Regions from separate parts of the Paenibacillus sp. IHBB 10380 genome, predicted to be linked through region 2. Evidence: riboswitches for the same ligand, from Rfam matches in the RefSeq annotation. Region 2 holds a riboswitch; the other holds the start of a gene.
What was found. Region 2 has a riboswitch for cyclic di-AMP ahead of UB51_RS22590 (C40 family peptidase). Riboswitches for the same ligand answer to the same signal wherever they lie in the genome.

Region 1 (7,412 bases), 2.5 Mb from region 2:
TTTTGACTCAGGTATAAGAAATAGTCTTGCAAGAGCGTTTTCCTTGTTATAATGATTAAATGAACAATAACATATCAATATAGTAAGGGGGATTATCATGCAGGTACTATTACTGCTTGGAAGCATCAATATGGTTATTTCGGTGATTCTAGGTGCATTTGGAGCTCATGCGCTCAAGAAACGACTATCCGCGGATATGTCCGCAGTCTATCAGACGGCTGTTCAATATCAAATGGCTCATGCGCTGGGCTTGATTCTTGTTGGACTCTTGGGCAATACTACGGCTATTCAGGGTTCTCTTATACAAACAGCGGGATGGTTTCTATTTGCTGGGATTGTCTTATTTTGTGGCAGTCTATATGTGCTAAGCCTCACAGGTGTGAAAAAGCTTGGGGCGATCACCCCAATTGGTGGACTTGCTTTTATCGTAGGTTGGATATTGGTTAGTGTTTCCGTTATTCAAGGATAATTAATAATCAATTAGGAATGATGTAGATGCGAGCTAGAATAATTTATATTGTTGCTGTTATCATTACAATGATTTTGGGCATAAGTTCAAGAGCATTTACGGACATCTTACCAGGCATTGTGTCCAGACACTTTGGAGATGCACTATGGGCATGTATGATTTATTTGGGCGTTCGCGCATTGCTGATACATAAGAAGCTAGCATTAGCTGTTCTAATCAGCCTAATGTTCTGCTATGCTATCGAGTTCAGTCAGCTGTATCAAGCAGATTGGATCAATGACATCAGAAGTTCTTTATTAGGTTCGTTAATTCTGGGAAGAGGATTCCTATTCGTAGATTTACTGAGATACACAGTTGGCATTGGGGTGTGTTATTTAATTGATCGAAGTGTGATGAGACGAACTCGTAATGATCATTAATAGAAAAAGAGACAGCCAAAGCTGCCTCTTTTTGCCCTTTGTTTCCTTGTCCATTCGATAAACGATGTTATTTTGATACGATTGATTACGAAACTTTTTTAATTAATTTGATTCCATTGCTGATGCCAGTTACAATCCAGCCGCTAGGAATAGGAGAGTTTTCTAGAACAGAATGCATGCTGCCGATGGGAGCGCCGTTGAGATTTACAATATTTTGTGTTTTTCCGTCATAGGTGGTAAACGCCCAGCCATACGGAACGGCTTGATTGGTAAGGATAGTTTTTTTTGCATTGTAAGGAGCGCCGTTCAAATTAACAATGTATTTATGGGTGTTGCCATCGAGTACATAAGCGACCCACCCTACATTGGAATTATCGCTGATAGCAACTCTCTTGATATCACCATAGGATTGGGTCGATATTAAAGAATGATTCGGGGCTTCGCTGGACTGGGCCAGTGCAACGACTGGCATTGCGGATAAGATTAACGCACCTAATGCCGCCACGACCGCGGTATTTTTGAATAATGATTTCATTCTATAAGCCTCCCAAAAAGTTATGTATTTCATTTCCATACTATATCATTTTGGAGTATTAGTAAATCATTACCATGTAAAAAATTGATATACCTACGCTTTATGGAAGGGAATAGAAAAAGGGCTGTTGCTAGATGATTTCTTCAAAAACATTACGGGCATCCAGCAGTCACGAATTCCGTTAGTGCCTTATTCAAATATTCACGACGTATTGATGAGAGAGTTATGTAGTAACCGAAGAGAAGCCTACAGCCCATGTAGGTTCTTTTTGTGTAGAAATTTGTAACTATTGGCGTCCTGTCCAATCTATTGATCTCTACTTAGCATATGAATATAGTGGTGATCACAATGTAATGAGAGGGGGTGACCATAGTGCTTATACAACGGCATGTCCTAGCCTCAGGATCTTCATTTGCAACGCCGTATTTTGTCATAGAGGGAGACAAGACAGGCCCCAACTTCATGATTGTCTCTGGTATTCATGGGAATGAAGTAGGAAGCATTGCGGCAGCACATAAACTTGTTGATGATTTCAAAAAAGGTAAATTACGTATTAATGAAGGCAGACTGATCATCGTTCCTATTGTAAATAAAAAAGCTTATGAGAAACGGATCAGAGGTATTCCGGATCTGAACCGTACTTTTCCAAAGAAGGCAAATAAGTCAGCTACTCATTCTTTAGCAGCATCTTTATTTAAGTTGGCTACAAGGTACAAGCCCTCATGGTATTTAGATCTTCATGAAGCCAATGGATTATCTCAATTAAATTCAAAGGTACTCGGTCAGACGCTGATCACGAATCCCAAGAGCTTGAGTAAACCAGCTATAAGACGAATTATGAATAGAGTCAATGGGAAGACTCAAGTGAAATCACACCATTTTAACCTTCGTTTACATGAATTGCCGGGGTCCTCACGTACTGCTGTAGCTCGAATTCTATGTGCGAAGTCCATAACAGTTGAAACATGTTGGAGTCTAAAACGATCGACTCGTGTGAAGTATCAGGTAGATATAGCTTGTAGTTTCTTAAGAGAAGCAGGCTTAATGAATAAGTAAGGATTAAGGTGAATTAAGAAGCCTTGGGTAGCGCTTATCTAATGCCTTTTTGTGTATCTATGTAATCTATGTATATTAGAATCTTAGAAATCCATATGAATCATACGCTGAACGGTTGCCAAAGTAAAATTCGAATTGGAGGGTTATTCTTCGTGTTTTGACTGAAAATGAACGTGGAAACGAATACATATGGCTTATGCTTTGATTTACTATATGAATTCTACGTTATGCTAGTATTTTTAACATTTATAAGAGAAAATGAGAAATAAAGAGATGGATGCAGTAAATCGAAGATAAGTGATGAATTAGTTTCCCTAAATGTCCTACATTGCCTTATTTGAATCCACACCATTCTTTACAGAAATAAACGTCGAGGGTATGATTCATCTCATCAGTACAACAAACAAAGTTTTCCATTTAGAATCGCTGAATTTCCTTGTTATGTAAGGGAAATGGGGGAACCAATAAATTGATGATGCATAAGCGGTGTGAGAGCCGTCTCATGTATCATCTGGGGTGAATCCTATTACGAATATCATGAAATTCGTAATAGGTAGGGCGACTCTCACCGCCCGAATCCGACAGCTAACCTCGTAAGCGTTGGAATGCAGTTGCTTTTCCTTTTGGTACTAAGGAAACAGCGCTGCTCTTATATGAGAGAGGATGATGGAGCGTGTGATCGTATTTCGACCACAGGGCTTAGACCTCTGTGGTTTTTTACTGTGTTTTTTATCGCTGAGTCCTTGAATAGAAAAGGAACGGGGGAACCAACGGAAGTGATGATCCTTATAATTGATCATGACTTCAAGGGGTGAATCTCGGGGCAAGTAAGCTTGCTCCCGAGTAGGGCGACTCTCACGCCCGAATCCGACAGCTAACCTCGTAAGCGTATTGAGAGAGGCAACAATTTTCGTGAATAAGACAGGGTCTTTGACCTGCCTTAAGAAGCCACGGGATGAGTTCTTCTCTGCCCCGAGGCTTTCTTTTTGTTGTCTTCTCTTTCTAATTAATAGGAGGAGAATCACATGAAAGTACAACAAGATTTGATGATCGTATCCGCTCCAAATTTAATAGGAGAAGCTTTTATCCGTCAATTAATGAGATACAAGATCCCGTTCGCCGCTATAACGAACAATAAAGTGGAGAGAGAGCGGATGAAGAAAATGGGCGTAGAGAAAACCCTCATGGTCGGTACTACGGATGAACGTACATGGGTCATCCCGGAGTTCTCAGTGGGTAAAATCATTTTATTTGAAAGCAGTTTGAATCTAAGCTGCCGGTATTTACGAATATGTCGCACATGGACCTCAGAGCCCATTTATATTATTACTCATTCGAGCAATCCAAGATCGATCTACAAAGGGCTTGGAGCAAGTTATGTGATTCATACGCACAGTCAAGATGCTTCGTTTCTAGTCTCTATGTTAGTTGATAAATAACAATTGAAGTTTGGGAGGGATTTACATGCTAGATCTGTACATGGTGTTAATTCTGGCAGGAGCCTACGCTTTGTTTACTGGATTTTTATCTTGGTGTGGAAGTGTGGTCCGAGAAGCGGAGGGCGATGGACAATGATAGTTGTTTCAGTATTAACAGTGTTTATATTTCTTTATTTGATCTATGCGTTGATTAACCCAGAAAAATTCTAAAGCTTCAAATCTAAGGAGGAAGTAATCACTCATGGGCATTCTACAAATTGCTATCGTTATCCTGGTCTTGGTGTTACTCGTCAAGCCGTTGGGTACTTACCTGTACAACGTATTTCAGAATGAAAGCAACAAAACAGATAAATGGTTCTCCTTTGTGGAGAGACCGATATTTTCCTTAATTGGTTTGAAGGAACGCAAGGGAATGACTTGGAAAAGGTACGCATTTAGCTTTATCTTAACGAATATTGTGCTGGTTATCGTCAGCTATCTCATTCTCCGAATGCAGAAATTTCTGCCGTTTAATCCGAATAATATTGACAACATGGAGCCGACTTTGACCTTCAACACGGTCATTAGCTTCATGACGAATACGAACTTACAACATTACAGCGGAGAAAGCGGTCTGTCATACTTTTCGCAAATGGCCGTGATCATGATGATGATGTTCACATCCGCGGCGACGGGATTGTGTGTGGCGATTGCGTTTATACGAGCTATTACGAGCAAGGGTGAAACCATCGGTAACTTTTTTGAGGATTTCGTGAAGGCAATTATACGTGTGTTCCTTCCAATAGCATTTGTGGTTACAATGCTGCTTGTAGCGCTTCAAGTTCCACAAACCTTGCAACCCATGTTATCGGTGACAGGGCTTGATGGACAAGGACAGCAAATTGCCATCGGACCGGTTGCTTCATTAGAGTCCATTAAACACTTGGGGACGAATGGTGGTGGATTCTTCGGCGTAAACTCGGCACATCCGTTTGAGAACCCCAATCCACTTACGAATGTAGTTGAGATATTATCCATGTGGTCATTGGCTGCTGCTTTGCCTTATACATTCGGTTTGTTTGCCAAAAACAAGAAGCAAGGTTGGGTTATTTTTTCGGCGATGATGATTTTATTTATGGTGTTCTTGTCTTTGGTCTATGTATCAGAGTCTAACGGTAACCCAGCACTGAACCGATTGGGTACTGATTCTTCACAAGGTAGTATGGAAGGGAAAGAGGTACGATTTGGCGTTGCCCAATCCGCGCTCTTCACCACGGTGACAACAGCGGCGACTACAGGTTCGGTGAACAACATGCATGATACATTGACACCACTTGGTGGGATCACACCGCTTGCATTAATGATGCTAAACTGCGTGTTCGGGGGAAAAGGCGTAGGCATTGTGAACATGCTGATGTATGCCATCTTGGCTGTTTTTCTCGCTGGATTGATGGTCGGACGTACGCCTGAGTTCTTAGGACGAAAAATTGAGGCTAGAGAGATGAAGCTTATAGCTATCGCCATCTTGGCCCATCCGTTGATTATCTTGGCTCCAACAGCCATTGCGCTGATGACAGAGGTTGGTAAAGTGGCGATAACAAACCCATCTTTCCATGGTATTTCTCAGGTGTTGTATGAATACACGTCTTCTGCGGCGAACAATGGCTCCGGTTTTGAGGGTCTCGGTGATAACACGGCATTTTGGAATATTTCTACGGGTGTTGTCATGTTATTAGGTCGTTATATTTCGATGATTGCACTCCTTGCTGTAGCAGGTTCTCTGTCACGTAAGAAATGGGTTCCAGAAACGATTGGGACGTTACGTACGGATAATGGTTTATTCGTTGGTATTCTCATTGGTACGGTCTTGATCATTGGTGCATTGACATTCCTGCCGGCGATTGTGCTTGGTCCTATTGCTGAGCATTTAACGAACCGTTAAAGAAAAGGTGGAACATAGATATGAATGCAAATCGAAAAAAGTTATTAACCGGTGATATAGTGACAAAGGCGATAAAAGATAGCTTTGTGAAGTTGAACCCAGTCAAGATGATGAAAAATCCCGTGATGTTTGTGGTAGAAGTCGGGACATTCATTGTGCTACTCATGACGATGTTCCCAAATTACTTCGGTACGGAAGACAGTATCGGTTTTAATCTGACTGTATTTTTGATTTTGTTGTTAACGGTGCTGTTCGCTAACTTTGCTGAAGCTTTAGCAGAAGGACGTGGCAAGGCACAGGCCGATTCTTTGAAACAATCGAAGAAAGAGATCACAGCCAATAAAATAGTGAATGGCGTTCTGAAGCAAGTACCTTCAACCGACCTCCGTAAAGGGGATATCGTCGTCGTGTCACAAGGAGAGATGATTCCTGGTGACGGTGAGGTGATCGAAGGTCTGGCCTCTGTCGATGAATCCGCCATTACGGGTGAATCTGCAGCCGTTATTAAAGAAGCGGGTGGTGACTTTAGTTCGGTAACAGGCGGTACTCGGGTTGTCAGTGATAAGATCAAGATCAAAATTACAAGTGATCCTGGAGAGTCATTTATCGATCGTATGATCGCTCTGGTGGAGGGTGCTTCAAGACAAAAAACACCTAATGAAATTGCGTTGAACACCCTGCTAACAAGCTTGACGATCATTTTTTTGATTGTTGTCGTTACCCTTGCACCGATCGCAAGGTACTTGGAAATTGAGCTGACGGTTCCTATTCTTATATCTTTACTTGTATGCTTGATTCCAACAACGATTGGTGGGCTGCTGTCAGCTATCGGAATTGCAGGTATGGACCGTGTTACCCAATTCAACGTGCTGGCGATGTCGGGTAAAGCCGTTGAAGCCGCTGGCGATATTAACACGATGATTCTTGATAAGACAGGAACGATCACTTTCGGTAATCGAATGGCCAGCGCGTTTATTCCTGTTGGTTCAGAGAACCAAGCTTCAGTTGCGGAGTGGGCTGCAATTAGCTCCGTCAAAGACGAAACACCAGAAGGTCGCTCTGTGTTGGATCTTCTTAAAAAGCAAGAGCAACCTTTTAACGAATCCATCGCTATAGATGGCGAGTTTATCGAATTTAAAGCCGAAACTCGGATGAGTGGAATTGATCTGAAAGACGGTCGTAAAGTGCGTAAAGGCGCAGTCGATGCAGTGAAGAAATGGGTAGAAGGTCAAGGCGGCACAATACCCGTGGACTTGGGTACAAAAGGTGACTCGATTGCGAGGGAAGGCGGAACCCCGCTGGCCGTAGCGGTCGATAATCAAATCTTCGGACTGATCTATCTCAAAGATACTGTGAAACCGGGGATGAAAGAACGCTTCGAACAACTTCGTAAAATGGGGATTAGAACCATTATGTGTACGGGAGATAATTCATTGACGGCTGAAACCATTGCACGGGAGGCAGGTGTGGATGAGTTTATCGCTGAAAGTAAACCAGAAGATAAAATTGCTGTCATTAAGCGAGAACAAGCGCAAGGTAAGTTGGTAGCGATGACGGGGGATGGCACAAATGA
Region 2 (7,412 bases):
TCTTTTGAGAAAATGTGTGGTAGTGAAAGAGTGAGAGAAGAAGGCAAGCAGAGGAAAAGATAGTTAAATATCAGAAACGGGCATCATTCCTATTGGAGTGATGCCCGTTTCTGATATGCTGTCAACGATTTACTTTTTCTCAGATAACCAAAGGGCGACGTTAGCAATTTCTTCATCTTTTAATTGACCTTTAAAAGCCGGCATAATTCCGCTACCTTTGGAAACGATGTTATAAATCTGTTCCGCCGACATTGTAGCCCCAATGTTCTGTAAGTTCGGTCCTACTGCACCCTCTAGTTGATCGCCATGACAGCTGATACAGTTGGCTTTAACCAGTGTTTCAGCAGCTCCAGCATCTAAGGTAACTGCGGGCATACTTGGTTTTTCTTCTTCCGCTACTTCTTCTTTACCTGGCAATGTAAACATAAGTACCAGGGCTATTGTACACGCTGCGAAAAACAAACCGCTCATGATCCATTTTTGCATAATTATTCGTCCCTTTCTATTTAAGCTAATGTACTTATTATAACGGAACAAACTCTTAGAGCATAGCATTTGTGACAAAAAATAAACAAATATATTGTTAATTTTATCAAAAAACTCACAGAGTAGTGCTATTTATCATATGATTAGGTGTTATCTTGCTGATAGACCATACAGTAGAAGTCTTTATTACCATCAGGAGTAAGTCGTTCGTAACAATCAGTAATGATGAAGTTGGATTTGGCATAGGCTTGAATAGCGCGTTTATTCCAAGTAAGTACTTCTAGATCTATTTCATTCTGGGGCTCTCGTAACAATGCCGTATGAACAATGGATTGCACAAAAGATTTACCCCTTCCTTGGCCACACAAATCAGGGTGCATACAGATGCCTAAACGCGTTACTCCCTCTAATGGAAAGAACTGTGCAAATCCACATAACTCCCCAGACTTGTTCATAACGGATACATATTGAGCTGTTCTGAGAAGAGGGTCCCCGAACTCAATACCAAGCTTCTCCATTTGTTCCCAAGGCATCCAACCATATATGTTGTAAGGTGGGGCGAACTTCCAATCACAAATAGCTTGGGCATGGCTTATCTCCATAGGAAGAACAATGAAATCTTCATCTTTATTGCTCATGTTAGGCTCTCCTTTGCTCTCAGATAAATTTGGTTATCATCGTTGAAACACATGTGATATGTATTTACGGGAAGTAGGTGCTTAGTTCTCAAATAGCAGGATAATAAAGAGTAAGCTCAATCAAAGTATGCAATGATAAGCATTAAAAGATGCACATATGAGAAGACACAAAAAACCCGAGAGTTGAGATTCGGTAAAAATCTCAACTCTCGGGCGGTAAGGTCAAATGAATGATTTAATCAATCGCAACGGCTTCATATGTATCAGTACTCATAATTCTCTTGGCACCGATGTAGCGGGAAACGTAGTAGCTTTCGCTAAGTGAGTTAATAATTACACCATTAGAAGAAGAGGCATGTGCGAATTTACCATCACCAACATAAATTCCAACGTGTGAAACGCCTTTTCCACTCGTGTTAAAGAATACTAGATCGCCTTCACGTAAATCACTACGATCTACAGCAGTACCCATACCGAATTGTGAACCAGATTGATGTGGCAAATTGATACCTAGTTTCTCAAAAATATACATTGTAAATCCGGAGCAATCGAAGCCGCTTGTGCTGACCCCGCCGTTTTTATAACTGGTTCCAAGTGTTGGAGCAATCGCTGTATCCATTTTAGAGTCTGCGAAAGCGCTTCCTGTTCCAATAGTAAATAATAAGGCCAAACCCATAAATGAAGATACTAATTTCTTATTCAACAATATGATTCCTCCTGGTGCCTGCGAGGTTAGCTTAAGGATTCGGTTGAAGGTCCCCTATGATCCCTTTGATGCAAGATCAATTCACCCACTACTGGTTCCCCCGCTTCCCGACTTTACGGGAATTCGGCTGATTGGTTAACGCTATATTGATAGAACGTATACATCAATAATAAGTTGTTACAACACTTATTACAAAGTTGTTACTAAAAACTAACTGGGACTATTGTAACAAAGGATTAATAGTTTGGCAATTGTTTCTATCAATAATATTAAAAAAAATTATGGATTAGTTAAAAAAAATGAAACCTTTTTGTGATTTATTACGTCTATAGTATGAAATAAAAGAAAAACCCACTCATAAGATTTCGGCAAAAATCTTATGAGCAGGCTATGAGCAGGCTTAGTTATAAAGATTTAGTTATACGCGGTAGCTTGATACTTAGCTGTACTCATCACACGTTTAGCGCCAACGTAGCGTTTGGAGTAATAGCTTTCATTGAGAGAGCTAACGATCACCCCACGTGAAGTAGATGCATGTGCGAATTTACCATTACCAACAAATATCCCAACATGGGATACACCATTTCCAAAGGTATTAAAGAAGACAAGGTCTCCAGGTCTCATCGCATTACGTGACACAGAATCACCTATCTGATACTGTGATGAGGACTGACGAGGAAGAGTGACACCTAGTTTTTGAAATACGTATTTGGTAAATCCAGAGCAGTCAAATCCATTGGTGGATGTTCCAGCGGTCTTGTAACTAACCCCGATAGTAGGATGAATAACTGAGTCCAGTTTCGAGTCTGCAAATACGCTTCCAGTTCCAATGGTTAGTGCAAGTGCCACGCTCAGTGCTACGGCGGATAATTTCTTCTTCAATACATATTCCCCTTCCAATGCCTGCGAGGTTAGCTTAAGGATTCGGTTGAAGGTCCCCTATGATCCCTCTAATGCGAGATCAATTCACCCATATCATGGTTCCCCCGCTCCCTGGTGCCAAGGAATTTGGCTTTTATCGTGCACCTGAAAGTGACAGTCGTATACAATAATAATGTCGTAAAGATTACAAAGTTGTTACTAAAAACTAACTGGGATTATTTTAACAGAGGATGTATGGTTTTGCAAACGTTTAAAGCAAAGTATACAGGAAAAACCCCGCCCTTTTTCTCAAAAATGGGTGGGGTTTTTCCTGTATCAAGGCATTACAGTGATGACAAAAATTTAATAATTTATTTTATGAAGATTTGAACCTCTTGGTATACCATAAGTCAAACTGTGCTGTGATCCCCCATAATTTAAACAGACAGGATATGAAATGATAAGCTTGTTGAACAATAAGGCCAAGTAATCCAGTCCACCAAAGGGACACACCCGTGAATAGGCTGAACAGTAACAAGCAACTAAGCCCTAGAATGAGTGAAATACCCATAACAGACATCACATAACGAAGACATATCATCATGGAGGAGAGGATCCCTGCGAGGCCTGTTGCGCCAAATTGCATGTAGAGAATCAATTGATGGATGATATAACGGTATACATACCAAGCGAGAACATATGGCACAGTTTGTAGCCATATAGAAGGAGATATAACTGCTGTGAGTGCCATATTATATAATTTTGGAATGAGCCAATAAGCTGGAGCTAATACAAGTCCGATCTCTATCCAATATAGCAGCGTCATTGGTTTCCAGAGTTTACGTATACCCTCAAAAAAGAAAAGTCCTCGTTCTCCTAATCTTTCTTGATGAAGACCATAAATAATTCCTGCATGAATAAGTGGGGTAACAATCATGCGTAATAGTAGCACAGCTAACAACATCCATAGAAAGGAGTGGACGGTCTGACTGTTTGTTAAACTTAATTGTCCTTCTACATAGAAGAGAATCTGACTTAACTCATTCGGAGGTGGGTCAGGATAGCGTAGGAATAAAGGGACAACGGCTGATTTAACCAAACGGTATAGAAAGTACCCACTGAGTAACTGGTATAGAAATAGAATGATAACAACGTAGAATTGGTCTTTGACACTTTTCCAGCCATTTGAAATATTGATCCTCACCGGCACTCACCTCACCATGACAGACTTCCAAGCCATGTTTCCAATAGCTTGGTTATGCTTATATTTAAGCGGGATACAATCTTGTGATCGTTATCTACCTTCATATAATTGTTGATATGGTTATTCTCAAGTACAAGAGTGTATTCAGGATCTATCATCGCCCATGCCAGAGGAGATTTGTACTGTAGCTTGAACTGAATCCGATCGCCATTCCCTTTCCATACTTTATGGATAGAGTGACCATCAGCAAAGCGAAAAAGGATGGGTATATTGGGGTACAGTCCATCTTGTCGATCTACGGTGACGACGGATTCATAGAGGGGCCCCTGGGCGCTCTTTTTCTGTTGTACAGTAATCTGGTTTATGGCGAAATCGGTCATTTGGCTGCCATATACGTATTGATTGAAATAGGATTGCCATGAAGTATGAGTAACCTGCTCCACGACTTTTTGGAAGTCCAGCGTTGTAGGATGAGCGAAACGGTATTTTATACTGTATGTCTTCATAATTTTGCCCATTGTTTGAGTCCCTACTTGCTGCTCAATTCCTTTCAATATAAGCTTACCGCGGTAATAGGCATTCTGGGCATAGTGCTCCTGAGATCCATATTTCCATGCCTCTTGGTTGAGTGGAGCGGGAGAAGAGATAACGGCTGCTTGAATGGCAAGGTTAGGAATGACCCCATACTCCTGTTCCATGAGTTTATCTTCCACATAAGATGTGAATCCTTCATCTAGCCAAGCTTCTTCGAACTCGTTGTTTGCAATCATTCCATAGAAATATTGATGACCAATTTCGTGGATGACTGTTCGCTCCAATTCATAACCAGGAGAGTCATTCTTGGCCCCGAAGGCCGTAACTAGTGTTGGATATTCCATGCCTCCTGCTCCGTTACCGGCTTCAGGTGGGACTACAATGGATAAGGTTGAATATGGATAAGACCCATACCATTTACTGAAATATTTCAGAGCAGCCTCAGCCGCATAGAAGTACCTCTCCTTCATATCCTCATGGGCAGGATCTAAGTATAATTTAATACGCACACCTGCAACCTCTGGAGAGGAGAAAGGTTTCTCAGCAACAATGAAATTAGGCGAAGCTGACCAAGCGAAATCATGTACATCATCAGCATAGAATTGATAAACTTTCATGTTATCTTTGAGTTTAGCTGTTTGGGTTGGAAATCCAGTAGCGGCGACGATGTAATTTTTGGGTACATGGATTTTTACATTGTAGATACCAAAATCTGCGTAGAACTCAGAGTTACCGTGGTATTGATGAAGATTCCAACCTTCCGTAACCCGTCCACGCGTACCTTGAGGTTCATATACGCTGATCTTAGGGAACCATTGTCCTGCCATAACGAAGTCATCCGCTATTCCCATACGCGCGAATATTTTAGGCAGCTTTACTTCGAAATTTAAATTGAGCGTGATGCTCTCGCCACCCTTGACGGGTCTTGGCAGACGAACTCTGATGAGACTATAGTCTTTGCTATTGCCATCGTCCGGTTGTACATACTGAATACGATGCATAAGCGACAGACCATCTACCGTTTTAATATCTGTGAGATTCATAGCTCCGAATCCGTCTGCTGGCATCGTATCTCCTCTAAGCCTGCCACCAGATTCTTTCATAAAGGTAGTTTCTTTAGAAGAGAAGGCATTAGGATACAGGTGAAAGTAAAGCTCAGTTACAATGTTTTTACCAGGGTGAGTCCAAGTGAGTGTCTCAGTACCTTTCAATAGCTTCTCCTCAGGATTAAGGGAAACATTGATATGGTACTCCACAAGACGTTTGCTAAGAACTTGTGCAGTAGGTTGCTGTACACTTTCTTTTTGGGGTGGCGTAGCTACATTTGTAGGCTTGCCCTTATTGGGCGCATACGCGGACTCTAGTTGTGGCGAGTTGACGAGAAGGGTCCACCACCAGGTGCCACTAAGGAGAAATAGGGAAACAATAATAACTACAATTATTTTGGTGCGGGCTGGAGCCATACATGAATACCTCCCGTTGACAAGCATCTACAGCATGTATATGTTTGCAATTCGCCGATTATTAGTTAAAATAAAATGAATAACCGTTACGAATAGTAGGAGGCAGAAATGCACTGTCAAATTTCTGTTTTGTGGGAGGTCAAAGAGAATGGATAATAACGAACAAACTGGCAAGAAACAAATTGCCCTTAATATTGTAAGCAGTAAAAGTAAGCACACTGGTTTTGGAGCAGGTTCTATTGATTTGAATAATGTATCGCCTGTTATTATTGATCAAGGAGAAGCTAAGGTTGATGTAGGAGCCATGCATGCCAAGAGTAAGGTAGAGAAGGGCATTAAATTCTCAGCCAATCGGGAAGATGTACCTAACGGTCGTCAGGTATGGGTAGTATGGATCGCGGTCGATCGTACGCTAGAAGCTCAATTCTATGCAGGAGCTATGGCATGTGAGATGTGGATTGATACGGAGGCGCGTCGCGGTTGGAAAATTCTTGCGGAGCATGTTAACAAATTAGACTCTGCCCTTAAGCGCAAAATCTCGCTAGATGAGTTAAGCGCACAGGATAAGACGGCTCTGAAAGATTTGTTAATCTCACGTAATGAGGAATGGTGGAACGCTTCACCTGACGAATTGAAGAAGGCGCTAGAAGTATAATTATTTAATTGAACTCGTTTATCCTTGTGAAAAAATGCAGAAAGCCTCAGTATCCACTTACAGCGTGGATACTGAGGCTTTCTGTTTGTGATCTGGATTTATTTATCTTTTCCTAGTAGGATCGACATCCCGAGCAGGGTGACAATAATGGTAGCACCCATATCGGATAATACGGCAATCCAAAGGGTAAGCAAGCCTGGAATGGTGAGGAGAAGGGCGATTGCTTTTAGCGTTAGTGAAATACCAATATTCCACCCAATCACTCGGTTGACCCGTCTAGCCATATGAATGGCATTTGGAAGCTTACCTAGGTGATCCTGCATAAGCACAATATCGGCAGTCTCAATAGCGCTATCTGTTCCTTTACCCATGGCAATCCCTAACTGGGCTGTGGCAAGCGCGGGAGCATCATTAATGCCATCACCCACCATAGCCACTCTATAGCGAGTGGAAAGCTCTTTGATCTGATCTACTTTTTGTTCAGGAAGTAGACCCGCATAATATTCCGTAACACCGGCTTGAGATGCAATGTTCCGAGCAGACTGTTCATGATCTCCTGTGAGCATAACAGTATGAGAGATACCCGCTTGGTGAAGTCGCTTAATGACATCGTTGGTCTCGGAACGAATTTCGTCGGCTAATCCGAAAACTCCGAGTACATGGGTCTCATCTGCAGCAATCACTAAGGTATATCCTTGTTCCTTCAATCTGACGATATCACGACGAACTTGATCGAGAATTTGTGGATCTAAGGGTGAGATATGTGTCAGGATGTCTTCGCTACCCATCCAGGATGTGATTCCATTGACCTCTCCTTGAATTCCTGAACCTGGTAAAGTAGTAAGATTACCTGCTTCAGGGAAAT

Region 1: another riboswitch for cyclic di-AMP. It lies ahead of UB51_RS10580 (hypothetical protein); the one in region 2 lies ahead of UB51_RS22590 (C40 family peptidase).

What each region holds. Positions count from the first base shown of each region.
Region 1 covers NZ_CP010976.1:2,454,379-2,461,790, reverse strand. The annotation lists gene UB51_RS10600 (DUF423 domain-containing protein) at 98-469, shown strand; gene UB51_RS10595 (ribosomal maturation YjgA family protein) at 496-888, shown strand; gene UB51_RS10590 (hypothetical protein) at 974-1,423, opposite strand; gene UB51_RS10585 (succinylglutamate desuccinylase/aspartoacylase family protein) at 1,796-2,479, shown strand; cyclic di-AMP (ydaO/yuaA leader) riboswitch at 2,894-3,094, shown strand; cyclic di-AMP (ydaO/yuaA leader) riboswitch at 3,203-3,384, shown strand; gene UB51_RS10580 (hypothetical protein) at 3,505-3,918, shown strand; gene kdpF (K(+)-transporting ATPase subunit F) at 4,051-4,128, shown strand; gene kdpA (potassium-transporting ATPase subunit KdpA) at 4,160-5,839, shown strand; gene kdpB (potassium-transporting ATPase subunit KdpB) at 5,860-7,412, shown strand, end outside.
Region 2 covers NZ_CP010976.1:4,975,777-4,983,188, forward strand. The annotation lists gene UB51_RS22575 (4a-hydroxytetrahydrobiopterin dehydratase) at 1-63, shown strand, start outside; gene UB51_RS22580 (c-type cytochrome) at 130-486, opposite strand; gene UB51_RS22585 (GNAT family N-acetyltransferase) at 630-1,124, opposite strand; gene UB51_RS22590 (C40 family peptidase) at 1,360-1,827, opposite strand; cyclic di-AMP (ydaO/yuaA leader) riboswitch at 1,831-1,969, opposite strand; gene UB51_RS22595 (C40 family peptidase) at 2,245-2,712, opposite strand; cyclic di-AMP (ydaO/yuaA leader) riboswitch at 2,716-2,854, opposite strand; gene UB51_RS22605 (hypothetical protein) at 3,068-3,895, opposite strand; gene UB51_RS22610 (M1 family metallopeptidase) at 3,907-5,892, opposite strand; gene UB51_RS22615 (YwhD family protein) at 6,041-6,547, shown strand; gene UB51_RS22620 (heavy metal translocating P-type ATPase) at 6,646-7,412, opposite strand, start outside.